DNA from 2 places in the Mediterraneibacter faecis genome. Region 1 is predicted to be linked to the other one. Evidence: predicted binding sites of a transcription regulator. Region 1 holds the regulator's gene; the other holds the start of a gene.
The links. The regulator HrcA, encoded in region 1, represses chaperone genes, less so after heat shock. The targets are predictions, from matches to a motif close to TGTTAGCACTCNNNNNNNNNGAGTGCTAACA.
Positions count from the first base shown of each region.

Region 2: a site for HrcA is predicted at 6,112-6,142, ahead of ACZ47Z_RS04965 (co-chaperone GroES). Genes of this name have one in related genera too.

Region 1 covers NZ_AP043803.1:2,497,138-2,506,156, forward strand. Annotated here, with positions in the region: gene ACZ47Z_RS11705 (V4R domain-containing protein) at 1-65, opposite strand, end outside; gene recO (DNA repair protein RecO) at 256-972, opposite strand; gene dnaJ (molecular chaperone DnaJ) at 1,382-2,590, opposite strand; gene dnaK (molecular chaperone DnaK) at 2,740-4,611, opposite strand; gene grpE (nucleotide exchange factor GrpE) at 4,660-5,313, opposite strand; gene hrcA (heat-inducible transcriptional repressor HrcA) at 5,347-6,396, opposite strand; gene ACZ47Z_RS11735 (glutamate-5-semialdehyde dehydrogenase) at 6,745-7,995, opposite strand; gene ACZ47Z_RS11740 (GNAT family N-acetyltransferase) at 8,222-8,737, opposite strand; gene ACZ47Z_RS11745 (hypothetical protein) at 8,807-9,019, opposite strand, start outside.
Region 2 covers NZ_AP043803.1:1,035,651-1,044,669, forward strand. Annotated here, with positions in the region: gene ACZ47Z_RS04940 (YifB family Mg chelatase-like AAA ATPase) at 1-1,520, shown strand, start outside; gene dprA (DNA-processing protein DprA) at 1,520-2,632, shown strand; gene topA (type I DNA topoisomerase) at 2,646-4,721, shown strand; gene codY (GTP-sensing pleiotropic transcriptional regulator CodY) at 4,883-5,662, shown strand; gene ACZ47Z_RS04960 (hypothetical protein) at 5,681-5,992, shown strand; gene ACZ47Z_RS04965 (co-chaperone GroES) at 6,161-6,445, shown strand; gene groL (chaperonin GroEL) at 6,479-8,104, shown strand; gene guaB (IMP dehydrogenase) at 8,474-9,019, shown strand, end outside.

The sequences.
Region 1 (9,019 bases):
TTCCCCCTGCTGTTCTCATCATATTCAAGGTAGTCTTCGAAAGAAATCGGTTTCTTCTCCTTCATAAAAATGTTCTCGTCCATCATTTTTCTCTTTTCTTTCCTCTGCTACTATTACATTTACAACAAAATGCACTCGTTTCACACTGTCATGTAACAGGTGATATAACCGTAGTATAGCATGATTTTTTTCATGATTCAACAATTGCATAATGTCTTAAATGTTGTTGAGAATTTTTAAATAATACCCCAAATATCACAGCAATGTCTGCAGTATCTCCAGAGACTTGAACTCCTTATCTACATACATCTTCATCAACCGTCCCATCACACGTCCAAACTTCTCCAACACTTCCGGCTTCACGTTAAATGTATATAATTTCTCAATTGTACTGGATTCAATATACTGCATCGTATACAGCGTAGAACCGTCAAGAAACATTCCGTCTCTCACTTCTCCGTCACATTCATTACACACAAGTCCGCCCTTCGCCGCGCTGAACACTGCCGGCCTCGTCCGGTCGCCACACTGTACACACTGGAACACCTGCGGTCCCTGTCCGTTGATTGTCAGCACTTTCAACTCGAAAATGTAACGGATCAACTGATTCGGAAGATGTGGATTTGTCAGCGCACGCATCGTCTGATAAAGTAATTTTAAAAGTTCCCGCTCATCATTTCGTTCCCTCGCATAGTAATTCGCAACCTCAAGGAAATAAAAGCCATAATATGCACCTACCACATCTGCTCTCAATTCTGAAAAATAATTTGATACATTTACAGACTGAATTGTGTAAGAAGAACGACCTTCATACATCATGAATTCACCGAAAGTAAATGGATTCACCGCTCCCACTAGAGGACTGTTTGGTCTTCTTGATCCCTTTGCAAAGGCTGAGATCTTCCCCTGTTCTTTTGTAAGTATGACAACTCTGCGGTCGTACTCGCCCACCGGTGCGACAGAAAGCACCATTCCTGTCAAAACGATCTGATTCACGATGAAAGTCACCTTCTTTCTGCTATATTTGTAAAGATGTTGGAGACAAAACCCACAACTACGATGCCTGCGGATGCTTCGTGCAACGCATTTCCAATATCTTCTAATATATCCGATTTCGCGTGTAAATACAAGGAGATGTTCTAGGAGGGATTTTTTTGGATATGAGTTTTGCTGGATGTTTGACACATGTTAAGATTTTGGAAAACCAGACCAAGAGAAACTTGCTATAAATCATCTATTTAACCTTGATTCCCTGAATCTGCTTTTCAATTATTCCCATATCATATTCTTCAGCGTATTAGCGACTTACATCGCTAGATATGCTAAAAAGCGGCAGCCACCAACCTCTCAGTCAGCAGCTGCCGCTCTCATCATTCTCTTTTTATTCTTTATCTTCAAAGGCTTCTTTCATCTTATCCATGAATCCTTTTTTCTTGCCTTTTTTCTCTGATTTCTCAGATTTTGTAGCAAGATTGTCATGCTGATGAAGTGTATTTCCACTGAGCTCATCGAATTTTCTCAGAGCCTCTTTCGCCTCTGCACTTAATCTCTCCGGTGTCTGGATCACTAATGTTACATAATGATCTCCTCTTACCTGAGTATTTCTAAGGGATGGAACTCCCTTTCCTTTCAGACGTACTTTTGTATCTGTCTTTGTTCCCGGTTTTACTGTGTAGAGAACGTCTCCGTCTACAGTTGGAATCTTCACATCGCCACCGAGTGTAGCCACTGCGAAGGAAATCGCAACGGTTGAGAAGATATGCATATCCTGTCTCTGGAAGATTGGATGTCTGGATACGTTAACCTCAACGAGGAGATCTCCTCTCGGTCCTCCATTAACTCCCGGTTCTCCTTTTTCACGGATGCGTACGCTCTGTCCGTTATCAATACCTGCCGGAATCGTAACTTTGATCTTCTTTCTGCTGGATGTATATCCTGTACCTGCACATTTCGGACATTTCTCTTTCACGATCTTACCGGAACCACCGCAGTTCGGACATGTTTGTACATTCTGTACGGTTCCAAAGAAGGACTGGGATGTATATACGACCTGACCTTTACCACCGCACTTTGGACATGTCTCCGGTGATGTTCCAGGCTTTGCACCTGTGCCGTGACAGTCTTCGCAAGGATCTTTCAGTACAAGATCCAGTTCTTTCTCGCATCCGAAGACAGCTTCCTCGAATGTGATGCGGATGCTCTTTCTGATATTAGCCCCTTTCATAGGACCATTGCTTGCGCCGCCTCTTCTGGAGCCACCGAACATATCTCCGAAGATATCTCCGAAAATGTCGCTGAAATCTGCTCCATTGAAGTTAAATCCGCCACCGAATCCACCTGCTCCGCCGCCGGCACCGCCATCAAATGCAGCGTGGCCGAACTGATCATACTGACGACGTTTGTCAGCGTCACTCAGAACGGCATAGGCTTCGGAAGCCTCTTTGAACTTTATTTCTGCTTCTTTATCCCCTGGATTCATATCTGGATGGTACTTCTTCGCAAGCTGGCGGTATGCTTTCTTGATTGTAGCATCATCTGCATCTTTGCTTACGCCGAGCACCTCATAATAATCTCTCTTTGCCTCTGCCATAACACAAATACTAACCTTTCTGTATCTCTTTCTTAACCTCAAGAAATTCTACGAAGCTACAAAGCTCCGTAGAATTTCTCTTCATGCTTCATTTATCTGATGCCCTGCTGCCTGTTTCTCTTCTGTCTTACCGGCATCTTTTCTATATTTTAGACTTCTTTGTAATCTCCGTCTACAACATCATCACCCTGGAAACCATCCGGAGCCGGACCAGCTTCTGGTGTAGGACCAGCCTGTGCACCTGCACCTGCTGCAGCACCTGCCTGCTCATACATCTTTGTGAACAGTTTCTGTGCGCTCTCCATCAGTTTTTCCTTCGCAGCTTTGATCTCTGCTACCTGCTCTTCTGTTGTGTTCTCCGGAGCAGATTTTGCAAGGATATCTTTCAGTGCCTGAACGTCAGCCTCTACAGCTGCCTTCTCTGTAGCATCGACTTTGTCGCCAACCTCTTTGATTGCCTTCTCTGTCTGGAATACCATAGCGTCTGCTTCGTTTCTTGTATCGATTGCTTCTTTACGTTTCTTATCCTGAGCCTCGAATTCAGCTGCTTCTTTTACAGCTTTATCGATATCGTCATCAGACATATTAGAACCTGCTGTGATTGTAATATGCTGCTCTTTACCTGTTCCAAGATCCTTAGCAGATACATTTACGATACCATTTGCATCGATATCGAATGTAACTTCGATCTGCGGGATTCCACGTGGAGCCGGCGGGATTCCATCAAGTCTGAACTGTCCGAGGGACTTGTTGTCTCTTGCGAACTGTCTCTCACCCTGTACAACGTTGATATCTACAGCTGTCTGGTTATCTGCTGCTGTTGAGAAGATCTGGCTCTTCTTTGTCGGGATTGTTGTATTTCTCTCGATCAGTCTTGTAGCTACACCACCCATTGTCTCGATAGACAGTGACAGTGGAGTTACATCAAGAAGAAGGATGTCTCCTGCGCCTGCATCTCCTGCAAGTTTACCACCCTGTACGGAAGCACCAAGTGCTACACACTCATCTGGGTTAAGGGATTTGCTAGGCTCTTTGCCTGTCAGTCTCTTAACTTCTTCCTGAACAGCCGGAATACGTGTTGATCCACCAACGAGAAGTACCTGTCCAAGCTCGGAAGCTGTGATTCCTGCGTCAGAAAGTGCACGTCTTACCGGTTCCTGAGTTTTTTCTACGAGGTCTCTTGTCAGCTCGTCGAATTTAGCTCTTGTAAGGTTCATATCGAAATGCTTCGGTCCTTCAGCTGTTGCTGTGATGAACGGAAGGTTAATATTTGTTGTTGTTGCACTTGAAAGCTCTTTCTTTGCTTTCTCTGCAGCTTCTCTTAATCTCTGAAGAGCCATCTTATCTGCAGAAAGATCTACGCCTTCTTTTGCCTTGAAGTCTGCAAGCATGTAATCTGTGATCTTCTGGTCGAAGTCATCTCCACCAAGTCTGTTGTTACCGGCTGTTGAAAGTACTTCGATAACTCCATCACCAATCTCGATAACAGATACGTCGAATGTACCACCACCAAGGTCGTAAACCATAATCTTCTGCTCTTTCTCGTTGTCAAGACCATAAGCAAGTGCAGCTGCTGTAGGCTCGTTGATGATACGTTTTACATCAAGTCCTGCGATCTTACCTGCATCTTTTGTAGCCTGACGCTGAGCATCGTTGAAGTAAGCCGGAACTGTGATAACAGCTTCTGTTACTTTCTCACCAAGGTATCCTTCTGCGTCTGCTTTCAGTTTCTGAAGGATCATTGCAGAAATCTCCTGTGGAGAATATTTCTTATCGTCAATATCTACTTTATAATCTGTTCCCATCTCTCTTTTGATGGATGAGATTGTTCTTGCTGCGTTTGTTACAGCCTGACGTTTTGCAGGCTCACCTACAAGACGCTCTCCTGTCTTTGTAAATGCTACAACAGACGGTGTTGTTCTTGCGCCTTCTGTATTCGCGATAACTGTTGGCTGTCCACCTTCCATAACGGCTACACAGCTGTTTGTTGTACCAAGGTCAATACCAATAATTTTTCCCATGATAAATTTCCTCCTCTATCTAATCTCTGAATCTTGTTAAAAATCAAATTAGTTTGCTACTTTTACCATGCTGTGTCTTACAACACTCTCACGGTACATGTAACCTTTCTGGAATTCTTCTGCGATGATGTTCTCACCGAGCCCCTCATCTTCCACATGCATCACTGCGTTGTGGAAATCCGGATTGAATTCCTGACCAACTGCCTCGATTGGTTTTACTCCAACGGATTCCAGTGTAGTCATAAGCTGTTTGTAGATCTTCTCCATTCCTTCTACGAACGGAGCATTCTTCTCCTCCTCCGGTACGGAACCAAGTCCACGCTCGAAGTTGTCTACAACCGGAAGAATCTTTTCTATGATATCTTTCGCTCCGATCTCGTACATCTGGGATTTCTCCTTCTCAGATCTCTTGCGGAAGTTATCAAACTCTGCCATCTGACGAGTAACGCGGTCTGTGAGTTCCTCGATCTTCTCGTCTTTCTTGTCCTTCTTCTCTTTCTTTCCGAAGAACTTTTTCTTACCTTCTGATGCTGCTTCTGAATCTCCTTCAGTCTCAGTTGCTTCCTCTGTTGCTTCTTTCGCTTCAGCCTCAACTCCCTGGGCATCTTCTGTTTCTACTGTCTCTTCAGCTTCTGCCTGCTCTTTTGCAGCCTTTGCTTTTGCCTCTTCAACAGCTTCTTTTACCATATCTTCTTTGCTCATGTTCTCTGTCACCAGCTTTCTACCTTCCTATTATTACTCTTTGGGTTCTTTATTATAAATCGCATCCAACTCACTTTGCAGCGTTTTCAGCGTCTTCATGACATGTTCATAATCCATTCTCTTCGGACCGATGATTCCAATCGTTCCTTTCATACCTTCTCCCAGCTCATATGTGGCGGTAACAACACTGCAGTCTTTCATGGTCTTAACCGGAGTTTCATCTCCGATGTAAACCTGTATGCCGTTGTTCTCCTCACTTGCCAGTGTCTCTGTCACCAGATCTGCCAGCTGCTGTTTCTCTTCAAATGCACTGATGATCTCCTGTGCGCTCTGCTTATCACTAAGCTCCGGATATTTGAAAATATTCGTTGCGCCGCTTGTGTAGATCTCCATGTCATTATCTACATGAATGATCTCTGCCACTGCATCCAGTACATGACCGACAACCTCGCTGTGGATACCAGCCTGTTCTTTCAATCTGGCAATCAGACCTAATGTAATCTGATCAATGGATAATCCATTCAGTGTCGTGTTCAGAAGCATATTCAGCTTCAACAGATTCTCATTACTTAAGGTTTCTCCAACTTCAATGATCTTATTCTTGATCACATTACCACCAAGTACGATGACTGCTACGATCTGTTCTTCATCCACCTGTGATAGCTGAATGAACTTCAATGTGTTCCGGCTGTTGACCGGTGCGGAAACCATCGTCGCATAATTGGTGTTCGAAGCAAGAACCTTTGCTGCCTGCTGGAGTACCTTCTCGACCTTATCGGTCTTTTCAAGAAGTGCATCCTCTCGTCTGCTGATCTCCTGCTCCTTGTTCTCCATCAGAAGATCTACATAAAAGCGATATCCCTTATCTGATGGAATTCTTCCTGCCGATGTGTGTGGCTGGAAGATGTAACCAAGATCTTCCAGATCTGCCATCTCATTCCTTATCGTTGCGGAACTTAATTTCAAATCTGTGTATTTTGAAAGGGTTCGTGATCCGACCGGTTCGCCAGTCTCCAGATAATTCTGTATGATGGCTTTCAATATCGTAAGTTTTCTTTCACTTAATTCAGCTTCTACAGACATCTCTGTGTTCCCCTTTCTTCTCATCTTTGTTTGTTATTAGCACTCTTTGTTTTTGAGTGCTAACACCTTACAGATACTAAGATAGCACCTCGATTTCTGTTTGTCAACACTGATTGTTATTTTTATAAGTTTTTTATTTTCTTCTTATTTTATTAATAGGATGCTTTTTGGGGGAGGGAATGTGATTTTATAGAAATGTTGTTGACTTGGATTGTAATTTTGTGAATTCCGGGCAAGCTTATAGCCAAATCATAAGTTGACTTGAATTATGATACATAAAATCCAGGTCAAAGACAAGTTTATTTAACTTACACTAATTGACCTGGATTTTAAAACCTGCTATCTATACTATCCCCTGATCTGTCCGTTTCCGAAGATAATATACTTTGTTGTTGTCAATGCTTCGAGTCCCATCGGGCCTCTTGCATGAAGCTTCTGTGTGCTGATTCCGATCTCTGCACCGAATCCGAATTCGAATCCATCTGTAAATCTTGTTGATGCATTTACATAAACCGCTGCCGCATCGATCTCATCCTGGAATCTCAATGCATTGTCGTAATCCTTTGTAATAATGGATTCAGAATGTCCTGTATTGTATGTATTGATATGTGTGATTGCCTCATCGATGGAATCAACAATCTTTACAGAAATAATTGCATCCAGGTACTCTGTTCCCCAGTCTTCTTCTGTTGCCGGAATAATCTCTGAACTGATTGCCTGTGCTCTCTCATCTCCACGTATCTCTACACCATGTTCCTTCAGTCTTGTTACAATCTTCGGCAAAGCTGCATCTGCTATCTTGGAATGAATCACAAGTGATTCACATGCATTACACACACCAAGGCGCTGTGTCTTTGCATTTTCAATAATATCTGTTGCCATCTTAATGTCTGCTGTCTCATCAACATATACATGACAATTTCCGGTTCCTGTCTCAATTACCGGAACCGTACTGTTTGCGACAACATTTGCAATGAGTCCCGCTCCGCCTCTTGGGATCAGGACGTCGATCCAGCCATGCATCTTCATCATCTCATTTACAACTTCTCTGCTTGTATCTTCCACAAGAAGGATGAGATCCTGAGATAACTTCTCTTTGCGGAGTCCTTCCTTGATTACACGGGTAATTGCCCGATTGGAATGGATCGCATCACTTCCTCCGCGAAGAATTACCGCATTTCCAGTCTTGAAGCAAAGTCCGAATGCATCTGCTGTCACATTCGGTCTGGATTCATAGATAATTCCGACAACGCCAAGCGGTACGCGTTTCTTTCCGATACGAAGCCCGTTCGGTCTTGTCTTCATGCCAAGCACTTCTCCGATGGGATCATCAAGTGCTGCAATCTGACGCAGACCTTCTGCCATGTCTTCAATTCGCTGTTCCGTCAGTGCCAATCGATCAATCAAAGACTGCTTCACGCCTTTCGCTTTCGCAGCTTCAATATCCTTTGCATTCTCCTGTAAAATCAATTCTCTCTCTTCTACAAGTTCATTCGCTACTGCGAGAAGCCCTCTGTTCTTTGCCTTCGTTCCAAGCTTTGCTGCCTCACGGGATGCACTCTTTGCAAGTCTTCCAAGCATCTGCATATATGTCTCCATTTTATTGCTCCTTTCATCAGCCTGCCGTTAAATATCTCTATCAGTTTCCATTCAGGAATGCCTCGGCATTTCTGCAATCCTGCCAGAGGCTATGTCGAGAGTATACCACACACCTTTTCTTTTTTCTATATTATATCAGTATTTTGCTTTATCTTTTTCACGTATTAACGTATTAGTGCATTTCTGTGAAAACAAACATCAGATGTTTATTCCGATGTTTGTTTTCTTATTCTATAATATTTTTCATCCAGATATCTCTTAAGAATCCGCCATATTTTTCCTTCGTAAGCATCTTCTGATACCCCTGTTTCATGACATTTGATCTGCTGAAAACATTTTCCGGATGCACCGTACAAAGCAGGTAGCGATATCCCATCTGTCTCAAATCACCTTCCGCGTGCTGCATCATTTTATATTGTAAATAGTGCCCTCGAAACTCTGGTAATACAGCCGCCGTATCCATCATAGCACAAAGCTTCAGTTTCTCTTCCTCCATTCCAAGATCATATCCCAGATTATCCGGGTGAGCGCCCGGTAAAATTACGAAAAACATAGCTCCCGCCTTGCCCTCTTCATCAACAGCAAGATATAAAAGACCTCGTTCCTTCTTCATCCAGAAATCAAATTCTTCATACGTTTCTGCAACAAACCATTCCGGAACGTTCATCCCCTGGTCTACCTTATTCACAATTTCGTACGCTTCTCGTAAGCGCTCTCTTCCAACGCGAATTATCTTTATCATCAATAAATCTTCCTATTTTGTAATCACTTCTGTTCATTTATGTCTAATGCTTATACACTAAAATTATTTTTACAGTTCTTGTAGTCCTGCAAAAAACAATTCATAAGGGTCATCCTCTCCTGTAAGCACCGGTGAATTCTCTCCGCCACCATTCGTACTGCGCTTCATTGCGGCATAAAATTCATCTCCCGCCTGCACAATATCCATCGGATAAAGTTCATAACCCGTCTCACGACATACAGAGCAGAATCCTCCAAGAGGATCTTCTGCATCCCTTGTCTT
Region 2 (9,019 bases), 1.5 Mb from region 1:
AAATGGTCTATGTGGAGGCGGATGTCAGCAATGGACTTCCGATTTTTCACATGGTGGGATATTTGTCATCAGAGGTGAAAGAAGCAGCAGAACGCGTACGGTCTGCAGTCCGGAATTCAGGTCTTGAATTTCCGGCGAAACGTGTGGTGATCAATCTTTCGCCGGCAACTATGAGGAAAAGAGGAGCGTCATTTGATCTTCCAATCGCAGTGTCGATTCTGACGTCACTTGGCGTTTTACAACAGAATAGAAGAATGAAAGACTGTATGATCATCGGAGAACTGGGATTGGATGGACAAGTTAGGAAAGTTCCCGGGATTCTTTCTATGGTATCAGAGGCAAAGGTACAAAAAGTTACAAGCTGTATTGTTCCGAGAGAAAATGAAAAGGAAGCAGAACTTGTAGAAGGGGTTCGGATTATTGCAGTTGGAAGTCTCAGGGAATGTATCAGTTATTTGGAACATGGAGACAGAACAGGTGGAGAACAGAGATGTCTTGGTGAAAAAGAGGCTGATAAAATAGAAGACAGAGGAAAAGTGGGAGAAGAAGTCCCTGATTTCGCAGACTTATATGGTCAGGAGAATGTTCGTCGGGCAGCGGAAATTGCTGTGGCGGGAGGGCATAATCTGCTTATGGTCGGACCACCCGGAAGCGGGAAGACAATGACCGCAAAATGTATGGCAGGAATTCTGCCGCCGATGAATTATGAAGAAAGTATGGAGCTTACAAAGCTTTATAGTGTTATGGGAATGCTGGATGGAAAGGAACCACTGATTTCCAGAAGACCTTTTCGAGAGGTACATCATACTGCAACGAGAGCAGCGCTGATTGGTGGTGGGATTGTTCCAAGACCAGGAGAGATCAGCCTGGCGCATAGTGGTATTCTATTTTTGGATGAACTTCCTGAATTTAAGAGAAGTGTTCTTGAAGTGCTCAGGCAGCCACTGGAACAACGCAGCATACAGATCACAAGAACCAGTGGGAATTATATCTTTCCGGCTGATTTTATGCTTGTATCTGCCATGAATACGTGTCCGTGTGGGAAATTTCCATCGACAGCCTGTACTTGTACGCCGGCACAGATCCAGGCGTATTTAAGCAAGATCAGCCAACCGTTTCTCGATCGGATTGACCTTAGTGTTGAAGCTTCTAAAGTGGAATATCGGGATCTGGTGAAAGAGTCTGTTTCCTGTCCGGAGTCTTCGGCGGTGATTAAAGCGCGGGTATGTGAAGCAAGAAAGAGACAGAAGATTCGCTACCAAAACACGAAGATCCAGTGTAACGCAATGCTTCATGGTGCAGAATTGAGTAAGTATTGCAGATTAAACGGAGAAGAAATGCGACTGATGGGGCAGGCTTATGATGTACTGAATCTGACGGCGAGGTCTTATCACCGAATCTTAAAGGTTGCGAGAACGATTGCGGATTTAGATTACAGTGAGGAGATAAAACTGGAACATTTACAGGAGGCGATCGGTTATCGGACATTGGACAGGAAATATTGGGGGAGGTATGTATGATGTGTGAAGAGATGATTTTTGAATACTGGTTTTCTACGATTCGAAAACTATCTGCAAGAAAAAAGTATCTGCTCCGAGAACTCATAGGAAGTGGAAAGAAGATATATTATATAGAAGAAACTGAAATTACAGGAATTGAATTCCTTACAGAGGAAGAAAAAGAGGGATTAAAAAAAGCCCGGAAAGAGAAAACGAAAGAACAATTAAAAGAAGAGTTTTACAAAATGCAGGAACATGGAATCGAATTTATTCCATTTTTTTCAAAAGAATATCCTCCGGGGCTGGCTGAGATACCAGATCCCCCGTTTGCTCTTTTTGTGAAAGGAACATGTCCGGGAGCCAAGAAGAAGGCAGCAATTGTCGGAGCAAGGGGGTGTAGTGGATATGGAGAACATTATACAAGAGAATTTGCGGAAGTACTGGCGGCAGCAGGTGTTGATATCATCAGTGGCATGGCGAAAGGGATCGATGGAACAGGACAAAGAGCAGCGTTGAATGCAGGCGGAAAATCTTATGCTGTTTTAGGGAGCGGAGTGGATGTCTGTTATCCAAGAGATCATATCGGTTTATATATGGATATCATAGAACACGGAGGCGGAATCCTTTCGGAATTTCCACCGGGAACCCCTCCGCTTGCAATGAATTTTCCAATGAGGAACCGGATCATCAGCGGCCTGTCAGATGCGGTTCTGGTAATGGAGGCCCGGATAAGAAGTGGCTCTTTGATTACAGCAGATATGGCACTGGAGCAGGGAAAGGATGTTTATGCCCTTCCGGGACCGCTGGACAGTCCTTTGAGTGCCGGGTGTAATCACCTGATCCAACAGGGTGCCGGAATCCTTCTGAATCCTAAAAATCTGCTGGAAGAATGGGGGATTGAAACAAATGTTTTGTGCAGAAACACGGAGATAAAAAACGAGAAAAATAAAAAAGTGCTTGAAAGTACAGATGATTTGGTGTATAGTTGTGTCGGTTTGTATCCTAAGAATGTGGATCAGATTGCGCAGGAATCTCGGGTGGAGATCAGAAAATTGATGAGCATTCTTGTTACACTGGAACTGCAGGGATACATTCGTGAAATAACAAAGAATTATTATATCAGAATAAAATAGGAGTATAGTTTTTATGGCACATTATCTTGTAATCGTGGAGTCTCCTGCAAAGGTGAAGACGATTAAAAAGTTTCTAGGAAGCAATTATACAGTTGCAGCGTCACAGGGACACGTCAGGGATCTGCCGAAAAGTCAGCTTGGAATTGACGTGGAGAATGATTACGAACCAAAATATATTACCATTCGTGGAAAAGGAGAGATTCTTGCAACGCTCAGAAAAGAGGCGAAGAAATCAGACAAAGTTTATCTTGCAACCGACCCTGACCGTGAAGGAGAGGCTATTTCCTGGCATCTTGCTGCTGCCTTGAAGCTGGACGAGAAGAAAATGCGCCGTATTACATTTAATGAGATTACAAAGAATGCTGTGAAAGCATCTTTGAAAGCACCACGCGATATTGACATGGATCTTGTAGATGCACAGCAGGCAAGAAGAGAGCTTGACCGTATGGTTGGATATAAGATTAGTCCATTGCTTTGGGCAAAGGTAAAGCGTGGGTTGAGTGCCGGACGTGTACAGTCAGTCGCACTTCGTATTGTTGCAGACAGGGAAGCAGAGATTGATGCATTTATTCCGGAAGAGTACTGGTCATTGGATGCACAACTGAAAGTAAAAGGTGAGAAACGTCCTCTGACAGCGAAGTTCTACGGGACAGAGAAGAAAAAGATGACGATCCATTCAAAAGAAGAGATGGACGAGATCTTAAAGAAATTAGAGAACGAAGAGTTCCAGATTACAGATATCAAGAACAGTGAGAGGACGCGTAAAGCACCACTCCCATTTACGACGAGTACGCTGCAGCAGGAAGCTGCCAAGGCATTGAACTTTGGTACACAGAAGACAATGCGTATTGCACAGCAGCTGTATGAAGGTGTGGACATTAAAGGGAATGGAACAGTCGGTGTGATTACTTATCTTCGTACGGATTCTACACGTATTTCAGAGGAAGCTGATGCAGCAGCAAGAAGTTATATTGCTGAGACTTACGGGGAAGCATATGTAGCAGAAGGAACAAAAACAAAGTCCGCAGATAAGAAGATTCAGGATGCGCATGAGGCGATCCGCCCGACAGATATTACACGCACACCGGCAGCGATCAAGGATTCATTAAGCAGAGATCAGTTCCGTCTGTATCAGCTGATCTGGAAACGCTTCACAGCAAGCCGCATGCAGCCGGCGAAGTATGAGACAACAGCAGTCAAGATCGGAGCCGGTGAGTACTGCTTTACTGTATCAACAGCAAGGGTTGCATTTGATGGATTTCGCTCTGTGTATGTAGAGGCAGAGGAAGAGAAGGAAGAGAGCAATGTACTGGTCGGACATCTTAGCATGGATTCTGTTCTTACAAAAGAAGAATTTGATCCAAAGCAACATTTTACGCAGCCGCCGGCACATTATACAGAGGCGAGTCTTGTAAAGACAATGGAAGAGCTTGGGATCGGACGTCCAAGTACCTATGCTCCAACCATTTCTCTGATCCTTGGAAGAAGATATATTACAAAAGAAGGCAAGAATCTTTATCTGACAGAGATTGGTGAAGTTGTTAATAATATTATGAAACAGTCATTTCCAAGTATTGTAGATGTTCATTTTACAGCGAATATGGAAGGTCTTCTTGATATGGTTGAAGAAGGAAAGGTTCCGTGGAAGGAAGTAATCCGTAATTTCTATCCGGATCTTGAGGAAGCTGTTGAAATTGCAGAGAAAGAGCTTGAGGAAGTTAAGATTGAAGATGAAGTAACAGATGTGATCTGTGAAGAGTGCGGTCGTAACATGGTGATCAAATACGGTCCGCATGGTAAATTCCTTGCATGCCCGGGATTCCCGGAATGCAGAAATACAAAACCATATCTGGAAAAGATCGGAGTTCCGTGTCCTGTGTGTGGAAAAGAAGTTGTTATCCGCAAAACGAAAAAGGGAAGAAAGTATTATGGATGTGAGGATAATCCGGAATGCGAATTTATGTCCTGGCAGAAGCCATCCAGTAAGAAATGTCCTGAATGTGGTGGATACATGGTAGAAAAAGGCAATAAATTAGTTTGTGCTGATGAAAAGTGCGGATATGTGGAAACAATTAAGAAAGAAGATTAAATATTTCAAAAAACAGAAAAACACAACGTTGCTATTTTCTGAATTGTATGATAATATAAGCTAGTAAGGAATTTGAAATTTGATTTGTGTATACAACTTGGGAAATAATAGTTACTGTTTGCTAGAAGTAGTGAATAAGAGCAAATCATGTGGAGGAGACAATGAGCGTACAATTATTGGATAAGACCAGAAAGATTAATAAGTTGCTGCATAATAATAACTCCAGCAAAGTTGTGTTTAATGATATCTGTGCGGTACTGACAGAGATTTTGGACTCAAATGTGCTGGTAGTCAGCAAGAAGGGAAAGATTCTTGGAGTCAGCAAAAGCAATAAGGTGAGAGAAATCAGTGAACTGATCACAGAATCCGTAGGATCTCATATTGATAATATGCTTAATGAAAGATTGCTGAGTGTTCTGTCTACAAAAGAGAATGTTAATCTGGAGACACTTGGTTTTTCTTCAGATGCTGTGGAAGGATGTCAGGCAATCATCACACCGATCGATATTGCCGGGGAGCGTCTCGGAACATTGTTTATCTACAAACAGGATGCAACGTATTCTATTGATGATATTATTCTCAGTGAATATGGTACTGCTGTAGTAGGACTTGAGATGCTTCGTTCAGTGAATGAAGAAAGTGCGGAAGAGACAAGAAAAGAACATGTCGTTCAGGCAGCAATCAGCACACTTTCTTTCTCAGAGCTGGAAGCAATCATTCATATCTTTAAAGAACTTGATGGTACAGAGGGAATCCTGGTTGCCAGCAAGGTAGCGGATCGTGTGGGAATTACAAGATCGGTTATCGTGAATGCACTTCGCAAGTTTGAAAGTGCAGGAGTAATTGAATCACGTTCTTCAGGAATGAAAGGAACTTATATTAAAGTTCTGAATGATTATGTATTTACAGAGCTCGAGAGGATTGAGAAAGAGCGGATGTAAGCAGAAGGAGAAGACAAGATGTACGAGGGAAATCCGGTTGATCTGCAGATGGAAAAAGTGATTTCAGCAGATGCTATTTTTGATGATACAACAAGAGTCTGTAAGGTGGATCATTATGATACAGAAGAAGATTACATTTATCTTGAAGTGATGGAAGATCCTCTGACAACGATTCTGCTGGATGCAAAATACAGATGTTATATTTCAACGGGGACAGAGCTGTTGTGCTGCTCCGGTGTTGTGAAAGAGAGATACCAGTCGGAAGACAGGAATCTACTGAAGTTTAAAATTGAGAACGGATTCTATGAGATGAACGAAAGAAGATCATAGAGAAGTTTTAGAGACGAAAGAAAAGCTGTGAGGCAGAGAAAGCCCCATGGCTTTTCTTTTATAAAAAATATGTAAACTGTGTTGACAAATGAAATGGGGAGTGCTATTTTATATTCATGGGTTAGCACTCAAGAGAAATGAGTGCTAATAAAGTAAGGAGGAATTACAATGAAATTAGTACCATTAGGTGACAAGATCGTTTTAAAACAGTTAGAAGCAGAAGAGACAACAAAGTCCGGAATCGTATTACCGGGACAGGCAAAAGAGAAACCACAGGAAGCAGAAGTAATCGCAGTCGGACCTGGCGGAGTTGTGGATGGAAAAGAAGTTGTAATGCAGGTTAAGGTTGGAGATAAAGTAATTTATTCCAAATATGCCGGAACAGATGTAGAGCTTGAAGGAGAGAAATACATCATTGTAAAGCAGAATGATATTCTTGCAATTGTAGAGTAATACCCAGACAAATATAAAGGAGATGCAGTTAAAATGGCAAAGGAAATCAAATACGGATCAGAAGCAAGAGCAGCACTTGAAAGAGGTGTGAATCAGTTAGCTGATACAGTTAAAGTAACATTAGGACCAAAAGGAAGAAACGTAGTACTTGATAAATCATTCGGTGCTCCGCTTATTACAAATGATGGTGTAACAATCGCGAAAGAGATTGAACTGGAAGATGGATTTGAGAACATGGGTGCACAGCTGATCAGAGAAGTTGCAGCTAAGACAAATGATGTTGCCGGAGATGGTACAACAACAGCTACAGTTCTTGCACAGGCAATGGTTCACGAAGGAATGAAGAACCTTGAGGCAGGAGCAAACCCGATCGTTCTGAGAAAAGGAATGAAGAAAGCTACAGATAAAGCAGTAGAAGCAATCCGTGAGATGAGCAGCAAAGTCAACGGAAAAGAGCAGATTGCAAGAGTTGCTGCAGTTTCTTCAGGAGATGATGAAGTTGGACAGATGGTTGCAGATGCAATGGAAAAAGTATCCAACGACGGAGTTATCACAATCGAAGAGTCTAAGACAATGCAGACAGAGCTTGACCTTGTAGAAGGTATGCAGTTTGACCGTGGATACATTTCCGCATATATGGCAACAGATATGGAGAAGATGGAAGCAGTTCTGGATGATCCATATATTCTGATCACAGATAAGAAGATTTCCAATATCCAGGAGATTCTTCCGGTTCTTGAGCAGATCGTTCAGTCTGGAGCAAGACTTCTTATTATCGCTGAAGATATCGAGGGTGAGGCACTCACAACTCTGATCGTGAATAAACTGCGTGGAACATTCAACGTTGTAGCAGTAAAAGCACCTGGATATGGTGACAGAAGAAAAGAGATGCTTCAGGATATCGCAATTCTGACAGGTGGACAGGTGATTTCTGAAGAACTCGGATTCGACCTTAAAGAAACTACAATGGATCAGCTTGGACGTGCAAAATCTGTTAAGGTTCAGAAAGAGAATACAGTTATCGTTGACGGATGTGGAGACAAGAACGCAATCGCAGATCGTGTTGGACAGATCAAGAAAGCAATCGAAGAGACAACATCTGATTTCGACAGAGAGAAACTTCAGGAGAGACTTGCAAAACTTGCAGGCGGAGTTGCTGTTATCCGTGTAGGTGCAGCTACAGAGACAGAGATGAAAGAAGCTAAACTTCGTATGGAAGATGCTCTGAATGCTACAAAAGCAGCAGTTGAAGAAGGAATCATCGGTGGTGGTGGATCCGCATACATCCATGTTTCTAAGAAGGTAAAAGAATTCGCAGAGACTCTTGAGGGAGATGAGAAGACAGGTGCCAAGATTATCCTGAAAGCACTGGAAGCTCCTCTGGCTCAGATCGCAAAGAATGCAGGACTTGAGGGAGCAGTTATTGTAAACAAAGTAAGAGAGTCTGAAGTAGGAACAGGATTTGATGCTTACAATGAGACATATGTAGATATGGTTGAGAAGGGAATCCTTGATCCGGCGAAGGTTACAAGAAGTGCTCTTCAGAACGCAACAAGTGTTGCTTCTACACTTCTTACAACAGAGTCTGTTGTATCTACAATTAAAGAGGATACACCGGCTATGCCAGCAGGCGGAGCAGGTGGAATGGGAATGATGTAATCTATCCATCAGGAAGATTTGCAGAATTTCTATAAGAATAGAATAAAAGAGCTGTTACATAGAGATCTGTAGCAGCAGGAACAGAGGGTTCTATCACATTTTCGTAATGTCAGATAGAACCTTTTGTTTGTTCTAAAAAAGGCTCAGTTTGTCGCATAGATAATAAATAAAGGAGTACTTATAAGTAAAACTTAATAATAAAGGTTAAAATAAATCAATACAAATTATGAGCACATCAGGGAAAATACTCTTGACATCCTTCGGGAATTTCTGTAGTATATCAGTTAATAATTACAAAAGATTTTTAGATACATTAACTGCCATTTCAAAGCAGTTTCATGGGTTCTTAAGAAAGAGAGGTAAAGTATAATGGGTAAGATTATAGGGGAAGGTATTACATTTGATGATGTTCTTCTTGTACCGGCTTATTCAGAAGTAATTCCGAATCAGGTAGATCTGTCAACACATCTGACAAAGAAAATCGTATTGAATATTCCGATGATGAGTGCAGGAATGGATACTGTTACAGAACATAGAATGGCAATCGCTATGGCTCGCCAGGGTGGAATCGGAATCATCCATAAGAATATGTCTATTGAAGCACAGGCAGAGGAAGTTGATAAGGTGAAACGTTCTGAGAATGGTGTTATTACAGATCCTTTCTTTCTTTCACCGGAGCATACACTTGAAGATGCAAATGACCTGATGGCAAAATACCGTATTTCAGGTGTGCCGATTACAGAGGGACGTAAACTTGTCGGAATCATCACAAACCGTGACCTGAAGTTTGAGACAGATTTCTCTAAGAAGATCAAAGAATCCATGACTTCAGAAGGACTTGTTACAGCAAAAGAAGGAATCACATTAGAGGATGCAAAAAAGATTCTTGCCAAAGCAAGAAAAGAGAAACTTCCG